DNA from 3 places in the Desulforamulus hydrothermalis Lam5 genome. Region 3 is predicted to be linked to each of the others. Evidence: riboswitches for the same ligand, from Rfam matches in the RefSeq annotation. Region 3 holds a riboswitch; each other region holds the start of a gene.
The links. A riboswitch is a leader RNA that binds a small molecule or an ion and turns the genes downstream of it on or off. The one in region 3 is predicted to bind thiamine pyrophosphate.

Region 1 (3,271 bases), on a different contig from region 3:
CCGGTCGTAACTTTTGCTTACGGCCTTAACGGCCAGCCTGACCGCAGGCATGCACATCACCTTCTTCAGGGTGTTTCGGGCAGGAATTGATTGGTAAAGGCCTGTTTAACATCTATGTTTTGCGGGATCAGCTGCCGCTCAAACATCCAGTTAGCATAACGGGCCCAAACTTCTTCCCGCTGTACGCCCCAGCGGGGGGCAGCCGCCCGGTATTGCCGGCTGACCCAGGCCTGGCTGGCTTTAACCAGCTCGGCATTTAATTCCGGAGCATTTTTCAGTAAAATGTCTGCCGCCTCTGCGGGATGCTCGATACTCCATTCGTAGCCCCGGGCAGTGGCTGCCATAAATTTTTTCACCAGTTCTTTTTGTTCAGCGATATGTTTTTCGCCGGTGACTATTACCGGTGTGTAATAATCCAGGGCCGGGTCCAGGTCTTTCAGCATAATCAGGTTTAAATCCAGGCCCCGCCGTTTGGCTTCGATCCCGTCCCAACCGTAGTAAATCCATTCAAAATCAGCATCCCGCCCGATGGAGGCAAAGAAATCGGTGGCTCCCAGGGTAACGTATTTTACTTTGGCCGGGTCGCCCCCCGCCTTTTCCATCACCGCTTTGATGACGGCTTCCTCCACCGGTGATCCCCAGCCGCCGTAGCGTTTCCCCGCAAAATCCCGGGGTGAGGTAATGTTGGCCTCTTTCAGGGAGGCAAAGGCAGAGGTGTTATGCTGCAGCACAGCGGCAATTGACACCAGAGGGATGCCGCGTGCCCGGGCCTGGGTAACACTTTCCTGGTAACTGATACCAAAATCCGCTTTGCCGGCCGCCACCAGCCGGTCGGCGGTACTGCCCTGGCCGGGCTGGATTATTTCCACCGCCAGCCCCTGTTGTTCGTAAAAGCCCTTGTCCTTAGCCACATAAAGGCCGGTATGGTTGGTATTGGGATACCAGTCCAGCACGACGGTTACTTTGGTCAGGGCTTGCGGAGCGGTCTTTCGGTCACCGGCGCAACCGGCGGCAGACAACAGCAAGGCCGGCAGCAGCAGGCAGAGCATCAGCTTAATTTTGTTCATTTCGTTTTCCCCTTTACAGTTTGCTTATAAAATATCTTTGGCCCGGTAATGCCAGGGCATGACCAGCCGGGCCAGGCCCTCCACCAGCAAAAATATCGCCAGGCTGAGGGCGGTAATTACGGCAATGGCGGCAAAAACCCGGTCGGTGAGGTAAGACTGGGATGCCCTGGTCATATAAATCCCTAATCCCTGGCTGGCACCCAGCCATTCGCCGATCACCGCCCCCATCACGCTGTAGGTGCCGGCAATGCGCAGGCCGGAAAAAAAGTAAGGGAGTGCCGCCGGCAGTTTCACCAGGCGAAAAATTTGCCCGCCGGTTGCCCCCATGGCGGCCAGCAGGCGGATCATGTCCGGTTCTGCCGAACGGTAGCCGTCAGCCAGGTTAACCGTTACCGGAAAGAAACAAACCAGGGCCACCACCAGCACTTTGGGCAGCCAGCCGTAACCGAACCAAATAAGCAAGAGGGGCGCCACCGCAATAATGGGGATGGTTTGGGAAACCACCAGCAGGGGATAAACCGCCTGCCTCAGTTTATGGGACCACTCCATGCAGGTGGCCAGCAAGACGCCGGCCGCCACCGCCAAAAGCAAGCCCAGCAGGGTTTCGGCGACGGTCTGCAGGCTGTGCTGCCAGAGCAGGTCTTTGGTTTGCCAGAGGGCCCCGCCAACCCGGCTGGGGGCCGGCAGCAGCCAAGCCGGCAGCCGGCTGAAATGCGCCAGTCCTTCCCAGACTGCCAGCAACAGCAGCAGGGTGACACCCGGCAGCAGCAGGCTGCCCGGTTTTGGGCTAGCGGTATTTAGCCATTTTTTCATCGATGGTCACCCCGCCGGGGCGGTAGTGAATTTTCACAAAGGTCATTACTTCCGAAGCCCCGGCGGCCAGGCAGGCCTCCTGGGCTTGTTTTACGATGGCCAGCAGGGTGTCCAGCTCTCCCTCCATGACGGTTTCCATGGGACCCACCTGGTATTTGACGCCGGACCGCTGAACCACTTCGATGGCCCGGTCCACCGCCGCATAGGTGTTGCCGTCCGGCACTTTGGGCAAAACTTGAAACCCGAGGTTAATAACCGGCATGATGCAATCACTCCTTTCGTCAGGCTTAGTATGGTGTCATCCGGCCAAAAATAAAAGCTGCCTTCATGAGGCAGCTCAGGTTGTCGACAAATATTAGCTGTGGTTTATGATCCCCTTTGGCTCCGATCTACGCACCGACAGCACTATGATTCGCTACGGTCGCCCTTGGGGTCGCCTCAAACGGGCCCTCCTGGCCCGGTTCGGCTGGTGCCCACATCCTGTGAGCGCCACCCCAACGGCTCCTTTCGCTCATCAAGTGCTGTAACCGGTGCTTCGACAAGTCGCCGGCAGGGGTTCATAAAACCACCGTGTCTTTCCTTTGTCTACAGCCTGAGCGCCTTCCGGAGGCAGCTGTTATTTGAGATACAATAATTATCCGTATTTCCCTCCGCTGGCATTACCCAGATCAGGTTCACGGGTCGGTACCCTGCGGTACCCTCTCAGCCGGCCACCCCCAGCTCCCCAAAGCCATATTAAGTTGTTTGTTAAAGATACTATAGCAGCGGTTACCCGGTTTGTAAAGCGTTATACGCCCGGGCCGATATTACGCCTGCCTGGCACGCTGGCGAAGGTTCAATAGGTACGCCAGCACCAGCAGCCCCAGGCCCACTAAATCGGTCAGCAGGTTAGGATCGATCATTAATAAACCGCCGCCGAAAAAGACCAGCCGTTCCAGCGGGCGCGCGGGCGCCGCCAGGTAGCCCGAAAGGGCGGCGGCAATGGCGGTCATGCCCAGCAGGGAAGTGGTTATCATCAGCAGCACCTTGGGCAAGGTGGTATTGATCAGCAACAGGGAGGGTGACAGCACAAAAATGTACGGAATCAGGAAGGCCGCCACCGCCAGTTTGGATGCTTCCACACCGGTTTTCATGGGGTTGCTGCGGGCAATACCCGAGCCGGCAAAGGCAGCCAGCGCCACCGGCGGGGTTACGTCAGCAATAATGCCAAAATAAAACACAAACATATGGGCTGCCAGCACCGGTACCCCCAGTTGGATTAAGGTGGGAGCCGCAATGGTGGAGGTAATGACATAGTTGGCGGTGGTAGGCACGCCCATGCCTAAAATAATAGAAGTAATCATGGTAAAGAACAGGGTGGGCAGCAACCGGCCGCCGGCCAGGTCGATGAG
Region 2 (3,271 bases), on a different contig from region 3:
CGGCGGCTTTCCCCCGGGCCCGCCAGGTATGCGGCCCGTCCCCCCTGCACAGCCAGGCCGAAAGCCCGTGCCATCATAACGGGATCCCCGGCGGTGGCCACCGCAGTATTAACAAGTACCGCCGCTGCGCCCATCTCCATGGCTGCGGCAGCTTCCGACGGTTTGCCGATGCCTGCATCCACAATGATAGGCAAAGGAATTTCCTCGATGAGAATACGGATCAGCTCTTTGGTTTTCAGCCCCCGGTTACTGCCAATGGGGGCTCCCAGCGGCATGACAGCCGCCGCCCCGGCCCGGGCCAATTCTTTGGCCACCATCAAATCCGGGCTCATATAAGGGAATACCTGAAACCCCTCGGCAGCCAGGATTTCTGTGGCCTTAATGGTTTCGTAGTTGTCCGGCAGCAGGTACCGGTTGTCGGCAATTACTTCAACCTTGACCCAGTTGCCACAGCCTGCCGCCTTGGCCAGCCGGGCTATGCGCACCGCTTCCCGGGCGTTTCTGGCCCCTGAAGTATTGGGCATGATAATACAACCGTCGGGTACATAGCGTAAAATATTTTCCTCCTCTCCTGCTGTATCCACCCGCCGCATGGCCACCGTCAGCACCTGGGCCGCTGCCGCTTCCATAATCTCGGGAATCAGCCGGGACGCATACTTGCCGGTGCCTAAGAACAAGCGGCTGCTTAACTCCCGACCGCCAATGCGAAAAAGATCCATGCTTATCCTCCTCCCACAAAGCGCAAGACTTCGATATTGTCGCCTTCCTGCAAGATGATGGTTGCCCACTCATCCTGCTTAACCAGCCGGTAATTGTATTCCACAATGATGCTGTCCGGCCGCAGCCCCCGCCGGTTTAGCAAGCAGGCAACGGTGCTGCCCGGTTCTACCGCCAGTTCCTTTCCGTTTAAAAAAATCTTCATTTGCTTCACCCCCGTACAGTTATTTAACCCGCCCGGCCGGGTCACTCGGGCAAAACACCGGCCTGTTTATATAAGGCATAAAAATGGTGCGTCGGTCCGTGGCCCCGGCCCAGGGGCAGCCCGTGGGCAATGGCTGTGGTAACGTATGCCTTGGCCGCCCTCACCGCCTCCTTAACCGTAAAGCCACGGGCCAAATAGGCCGCTATGGCGGCTGCAAAAGTACAACCTGTACCGTGGGTATGGCGGGTGGCTAAGCGCGGCCCGGCAAACAATTCCACCTGCCGGCCGTCATACAGCACATCCACCGCCTCCCCTGCCAGGTGCCCCCCTTTAATCACCACATGCTTGGGCCCCAGCCGGTAAATTTCCCGCGCCGCCTGTTTCATATCGGCCAGGGTGTTAATGCTTCCGTTAATAAGCACCTCTGCCTCCGGTATGTTAGGGGTAACCACATCCGCCAGGGGCAGCAGCAACTCAATCAATGTTGCACAGGCGGCGGGCTGCAGCAATTGATGGCCGCTTTTTGATACCATCACCGGGTCTGCTACAATATGGCGTGCCCCTTTAGCCGCTAAGCAGCCGGCCACGGTGGCAATGATTTCGCTGCTGGATACCATGCCGATTTTTACCGCATCTACCGTTATATCGTCAAACAAACAGTTGATTTGGGCCGCCACCAGATCTGCCGGCATTTCCTGCACCATCAAAACCCCGGTGGTATTTTGGGCCGTAACTGCCGTAACGGCGCTCATGCCGTAAGTACCCAGGGCACTGAAGGTTTTCAGGTCGGCCTGGATCCCCGCGCCGCCGCAGGAATCAGAACCGGCAACAGTTAACACATGTTTCATGGCTTCTCTCCTGGAAAATGATTTTTAAGCAGCCACCACCTCCCCGGGCGCTTTGACAACTGCCTGCCGGGGTGGCTGCACAAACAAAAAAGGCGCGCTTTCACAACCATAGGAAAGCACACCTTTACAACTCTGTCTTGCATCACTCCCTTCGCTGGTATTACCCAGATCAGGTATTGAGGGTCAGGTCTTAACCTTTCTCAGCTTTCGCTCCCCTGTGGCGTGTTATGAAGTTATTCCTATCATACATTATTTTTCCCAAAATGCAACATGTTTTTCTTTCCATAAAATTACACAAACAAAAAGGAGGCTTTTCCCCCTGTTATTCCAGTACATATACCCGGGTTTTTCTGACACCCCAACGGAGAGCCGCTTCTTTAGTATCATAAAATAAATCAATACGGTTTCCTTTAATATCGCCCCCGGTATCCAGAGCAGTGGCCCTGCCATACCCTTCCACATATAAACTGCTGCCCAGGGGGATAACGTTGGGATCTACCGCTGCTACGCCCGGCCCCGGTATACTGCCGGTGGCAGTGTGGTTGCCGGTATAGGTATAGCCGGTAGCCAGCATGTCCAGCGATCGGCTGACCCGCAACCACTGGCCGCCCCGGCTGACGTTGCTGCCGGTACCGTATTGCAGCAGGCCGTTGACAGGTTCCTGGATAATTTCTTTGTCCACACAGGTACGGGATACCTCCCGGCCGTCTTCATAGCGAATACGCCAGGTTTCTCTCTGCCTGCCCGGCTGACCCTTTTTTACCAGCCGGGTAAACCCGCCGGGCAATTCAGGATTGGCAATCCGTTCTGTTATATACGGCACGGCCGTTTCCTGGGTGATGGTTTTCACTGTCACCCGGGTCACCTTAATGGCCATATCTTTTTTTAACAATACGGTCTGGGCGGGCGTCACCAGATCATCCGGCTGCAGTACAACACCCTGCCGGGCCAGCACTTCCTGCACACTGCGGGCCGTGGTTCGCACCGCTTTGGTGTGGCCGTCCACAGTTAAGGTAACCGGGACTTCACCGGTTACTGTTTCTTTTAAAAAGTTTCCGGCCTGCCGTAAGGGAGCCGGCCAGGCAAGTCGGCCCGACCACCGGGCATAACCCACCACCGCTGCCGCCAATAAAATTAACACCAGGATTCCTAAAAGACCTGCTCTGGCCGCTTGGCGGCCGGCCTGTCCGGCCTGTATTTTGGGTGCCGTGCGGCCGGGGCTGCGGGTAGGCCATTCCACCGGACACCAATTCATTAGGTTTACCTCCTCTCGGGGACAAATTGCTTATGCCAATCATATTCGTCCCTTTTGTATGGTAAACCTTCCCAAAAATTCATACAAATTCCATGCAGGCCTGGCAGAATACGGCAGAATTTTCGGTGCCGGCGGCCGGTCAATCCAGGATATGAATCTTAACTGTCCGCCTGCCCCAGTTGATAGCCTGTTGGTAAGTGTTAAAAAATACGTCGACACGGTTGCCTTTAATGCTGCCCCCTGTAT
Region 3 (3,271 bases):
AAGACCCCTGTCTTTTAAAAGACAGGGGCCACACTGCAGACCAGGGAAAGTTTAGGTGGTTTTATTGTTCTAGCAGCCCGCCGACGCTTTACCCAAATACTGCCCGACAATTTTCATAGCGCAATAATCACCGCACATAGTGCAGGCTTCATGGCCGTCCGGGTTGCGCTCCTGCCGGAAACGGGCTGCTTTCCGGGGATCCAGCGCCAGGGCTGTCTGCTTGTCCCAATCCAAGGCCTTGCGGGCAGCAGACATCTGCCGGTCCCACTCCAGGGCGCCGGGCACTCCCTTTGCGATATCAGCCGCATGGGCGGCCAGGCGGCAGGCCATAATGCCTTCCCGCACATCCTCCAGGGTTGGTAAGCCCAGGTGTTCCGCCGGTGTCACATAACAAAGAAAATCTGCCCCTGCCGCCGCAGCTACAGCCCCGCCGATTGCGGCGGTAATATGGTCGTAACCGGGGGCAATGTCGGTCACCAGGGGCCCCAGCACATAAAAGGGAGCCCCCTGGCAGAGGGTTTTTTGCACCTGGACGTTGGCGGCAATTTGGTCCAGCGGCACATGCCCCGGCCCCTCAACCATCACCTGCACTCCGGCGGCCCGGGCCCTGTCCGTCAGCTCGCCCAGGATAATCAGTTCCTGCAGTTGCGGCCGGTCGGTTGCGTCCGCCAGGCAACCGGGCCGCAGGCCGTCCCCCAAACTCAAGGTGACATCGTGTTTAAGGCAAATTTCCAGCAACCGGTCATACTGTTCATAAAGCGGGTTTTCCTGGCCGTGGTGCAGCATCCAGGCAGTTAAGAAGGAGCCGCCCCGGCTGACTATATCGGTAAGGCGGGGCTGGTTTTTCAGACGTTTGAGTACCTCTAAAGTAATACCGCAGTGAACGGTAATAAAGTCTGCCCCGTCCGCACAGTGCCTTTCAATTACCTCAAACAGGTCAGCCGCCGACATGGTTAACATATTGCCCCTTTTCGCCCGGTTCTCCAAAAAGGCCTGATAAACCGGCACCGTTCCCACCGGAAGGCGGCTGGCCCGGATAATTTGCCGGCGGCCCAGGTCAATATCACCGCCGGTACTCAGGTCCATCACCGCATCCGCGCCGGCTGACTGAACAACCTGCAGTTTTTCCAGCTCCCTGGCCGGATCCGGAAAGCCGGTGGAGGTTCCGATATTGGCATTGACCTTTGTTCTCAATCCCCGGCCAAAACCCACCGGATCCAGGTTCTGGTGATTAATGTTGGCCGGTATGACAATGGTTCCTGCCGCCACCCCTTGCCGTACAAACTCAGGCGTTACCCCTTCCTTTTCAGCCACCCGGCGCATGGCCGGGGTAATTTCGCCTGCCCTGGCCGCTAACAGTTGTGTCATGGTTTTCAACCTCCCATAGAAAATAAAAAAACCCATAGGAATTATGGGTTTGGTTAATAAACGGCTTCCCACATTCCCTTCGCTGGTACTAACCAGATCAGGTTCAAAGGGTCAAGCACATCATCGGGTGCTTATCTCAGCCCGCCTCACCGGGCCCCCCCATTGGTTTATCCTGTTCATATAAAGTTGTCATACACCCAGGTATTCTATGCAGCCCGAAAAAAACCTGCTAAAATTTTATGCCCGCCGCAAATAATTTTTTCAGGCAAAGCTTTCGGCACAGGATTGCTGATAACAGTTTAAGCGGCCGGCAAAATCCTGCAGCAGTTTTTTTACCTCCCCCAAGTCAAAGGGTTTGCTCATGCATAAGTAAGCCCCCTTTTGCAAAGCAACGGCAGCGGTTTCCTCCGCCCCGTAAGCTGTCATAATCACCACCGCTGTACCGGGAGCCATTTTTGTTATTTTCGTCAGGGCTTCCAGGCCTCCCATAATAGGCATCCGTACGTCCATAAAAACTAAATCCGGCTTATGAAGCCGCACCTTCTCAATGGCTTCTAAACCGTTTTGTGCGGATTGAACCCGGTGGCCCGCTTCTAAGGCAATTATCTCCAGCAGATAACGTACCCCCACCTGGTCATCCACAACTAATACATCGAGTGTTTTTTTCACAGTTCTACTCCTCTCGACATATTGTGACAAAATGGCAAGTCATACACATTTTACCATTTAGGCACTTATTAGATTCGACGGAAGTCTGTTAAATCCTTTCAGCAAAAAACACTTTTTATGAAAATTTTCACTTTTTTCCAATAACCTGGCAACCGTTTACAAAAACCATCTCAATCCGGTGGTTGGGGTCGAACAGGGAGCGGTCAGCAACTATTATGTCGGCATCTTTGCCCGCTTCCAGGGACCCCACCCGCTGCCGGATACCCAGCAGTCCGGCGGCATCAACGGTAATGGCCTTTAAGGCCGTTTCCTCCGGCAGCCCTCCCTTGACTGCCAAGGCTGCAGAAAGACTGAGATATTGTATCGGCACCACCGGGTGGTCGGTCATCAGGGCAAAGGGGACGCCGGCCTGACATAAAGCCAGGGCGGTTTCCAGGCTGCGGTTCATTAATTCCACTTTGGCCCGGTTGCTGATAACAGGCCCCACCACTGCCTTAACTCCGGCCGCTGCCAGCCAGGGGGCAATCAGATGTCCCTCGGTGCAGTGTTCCACCACCAAGTCCAGGTCAAATTCCCGGGCTATACGCACAGCGGTCATAATATCATCCGCCCGGTGGGCATGCACCCGCAGGGGAACTTCTTTCTTAAGCACCCTGACCACCGCTTCCATTTGCAAATCACGTTCCGGTATATTTCCCTCCGCCGCTGCCCGTTTCTGTTTAACCAGGTAATTTTGTGCCGCCACCAGGGTTTCTCTCAACAGGGCCGCCGAGGCCATGCGGGTGGCGGGCATTTTTTTACCGCTGCCATAAACCCGCTTGGGGTTTTCGCCCAGGGCACATTTAAGACCGGCCGGAAAGCGGATGATCATGTCATCCACCACCGTACCGTGAGTCTTCATAACCACCATTTCGCCGCCCACCACATTGGCACTGCCGGGCCCGGTGACAACCGTGGTAACCCCGCCGGCCAGGGCATCTTGAAAACCAAGGTCATACGGATTTACCGCATCAATGGCCCGCAGGTGGGGGGTCACCGGGTTGCTGGTTTCGTTGGTGTCATCTCCTTCCAGGCGGTAAATTTCTTCCATAATGCCCACATGAGTATGGGCATCAATTAAACCGGGCAGCACCAGTTTGCCTGTTGCATCAAACACTTCGATATCATCGGGCAGGGGCAGCTGCCGGCCTACCTGTACAATTTTGCTGCCTTCCACCAAAACAGTGCCGCGACT

Region 1: it holds a riboswitch for thiamine pyrophosphate, as region 3 does, so the genes downstream of both, DESHY_RS07745 (thiamine-binding protein) here and thiC (phosphomethylpyrimidine synthase ThiC) in region 3, are expected to answer to the same signal.
Region 2: it holds a riboswitch for thiamine pyrophosphate, as region 3 does, so the genes downstream of both, thiD (bifunctional hydroxymethylpyrimidine kinase/phosphomethylpyrimidine kinase) here and thiC (phosphomethylpyrimidine synthase ThiC) in region 3, are expected to answer to the same signal.

Annotation. Positions count from the first base shown of each region.
Region 1 covers NZ_CAOS01000010.1:60,472-63,742, reverse strand. Annotated here, with positions in the region: gene DESHY_RS07760 (ABC transporter ATP-binding protein) at 1-51, opposite strand, end outside; gene DESHY_RS07755 (ABC transporter substrate-binding protein) at 66-1,067, opposite strand; gene DESHY_RS07750 (ABC transporter permease) at 1,092-1,880, opposite strand; gene DESHY_RS07745 (thiamine-binding protein) at 1,855-2,142, opposite strand; gene DESHY_RS14270 (hypothetical protein) at 2,249-2,407, shown strand; TPP riboswitch at 2,509-2,617, opposite strand; gene DESHY_RS07740 (TRAP transporter permease) at 2,687-3,271, opposite strand, start outside.
Region 2 covers NZ_CAOS01000011.1:123,338-126,608, reverse strand. Annotated here, with positions in the region: gene DESHY_RS08800 (thiazole synthase) at 1-719, opposite strand, end outside; gene thiS (sulfur carrier protein ThiS) at 722-922, opposite strand; gene thiD (bifunctional hydroxymethylpyrimidine kinase/phosphomethylpyrimidine kinase) at 964-1,770, opposite strand; TPP riboswitch at 1,900-1,997, opposite strand; gene DESHY_RS08785 (3D domain-containing protein) at 2,093-3,025, opposite strand; gene DESHY_RS08780 (3D domain-containing protein) at 3,165-3,271, opposite strand, start outside.
Region 3 covers NZ_CAOS01000008.1:223,796-227,066, forward strand. Annotated here, with positions in the region: gene thiC (phosphomethylpyrimidine synthase ThiC) at 70-1,368, opposite strand; TPP riboswitch at 1,426-1,539, opposite strand; gene DESHY_RS06245 (response regulator) at 1,630-2,037, opposite strand; gene DESHY_RS06250 (amidohydrolase) at 2,165-3,271, opposite strand, start outside.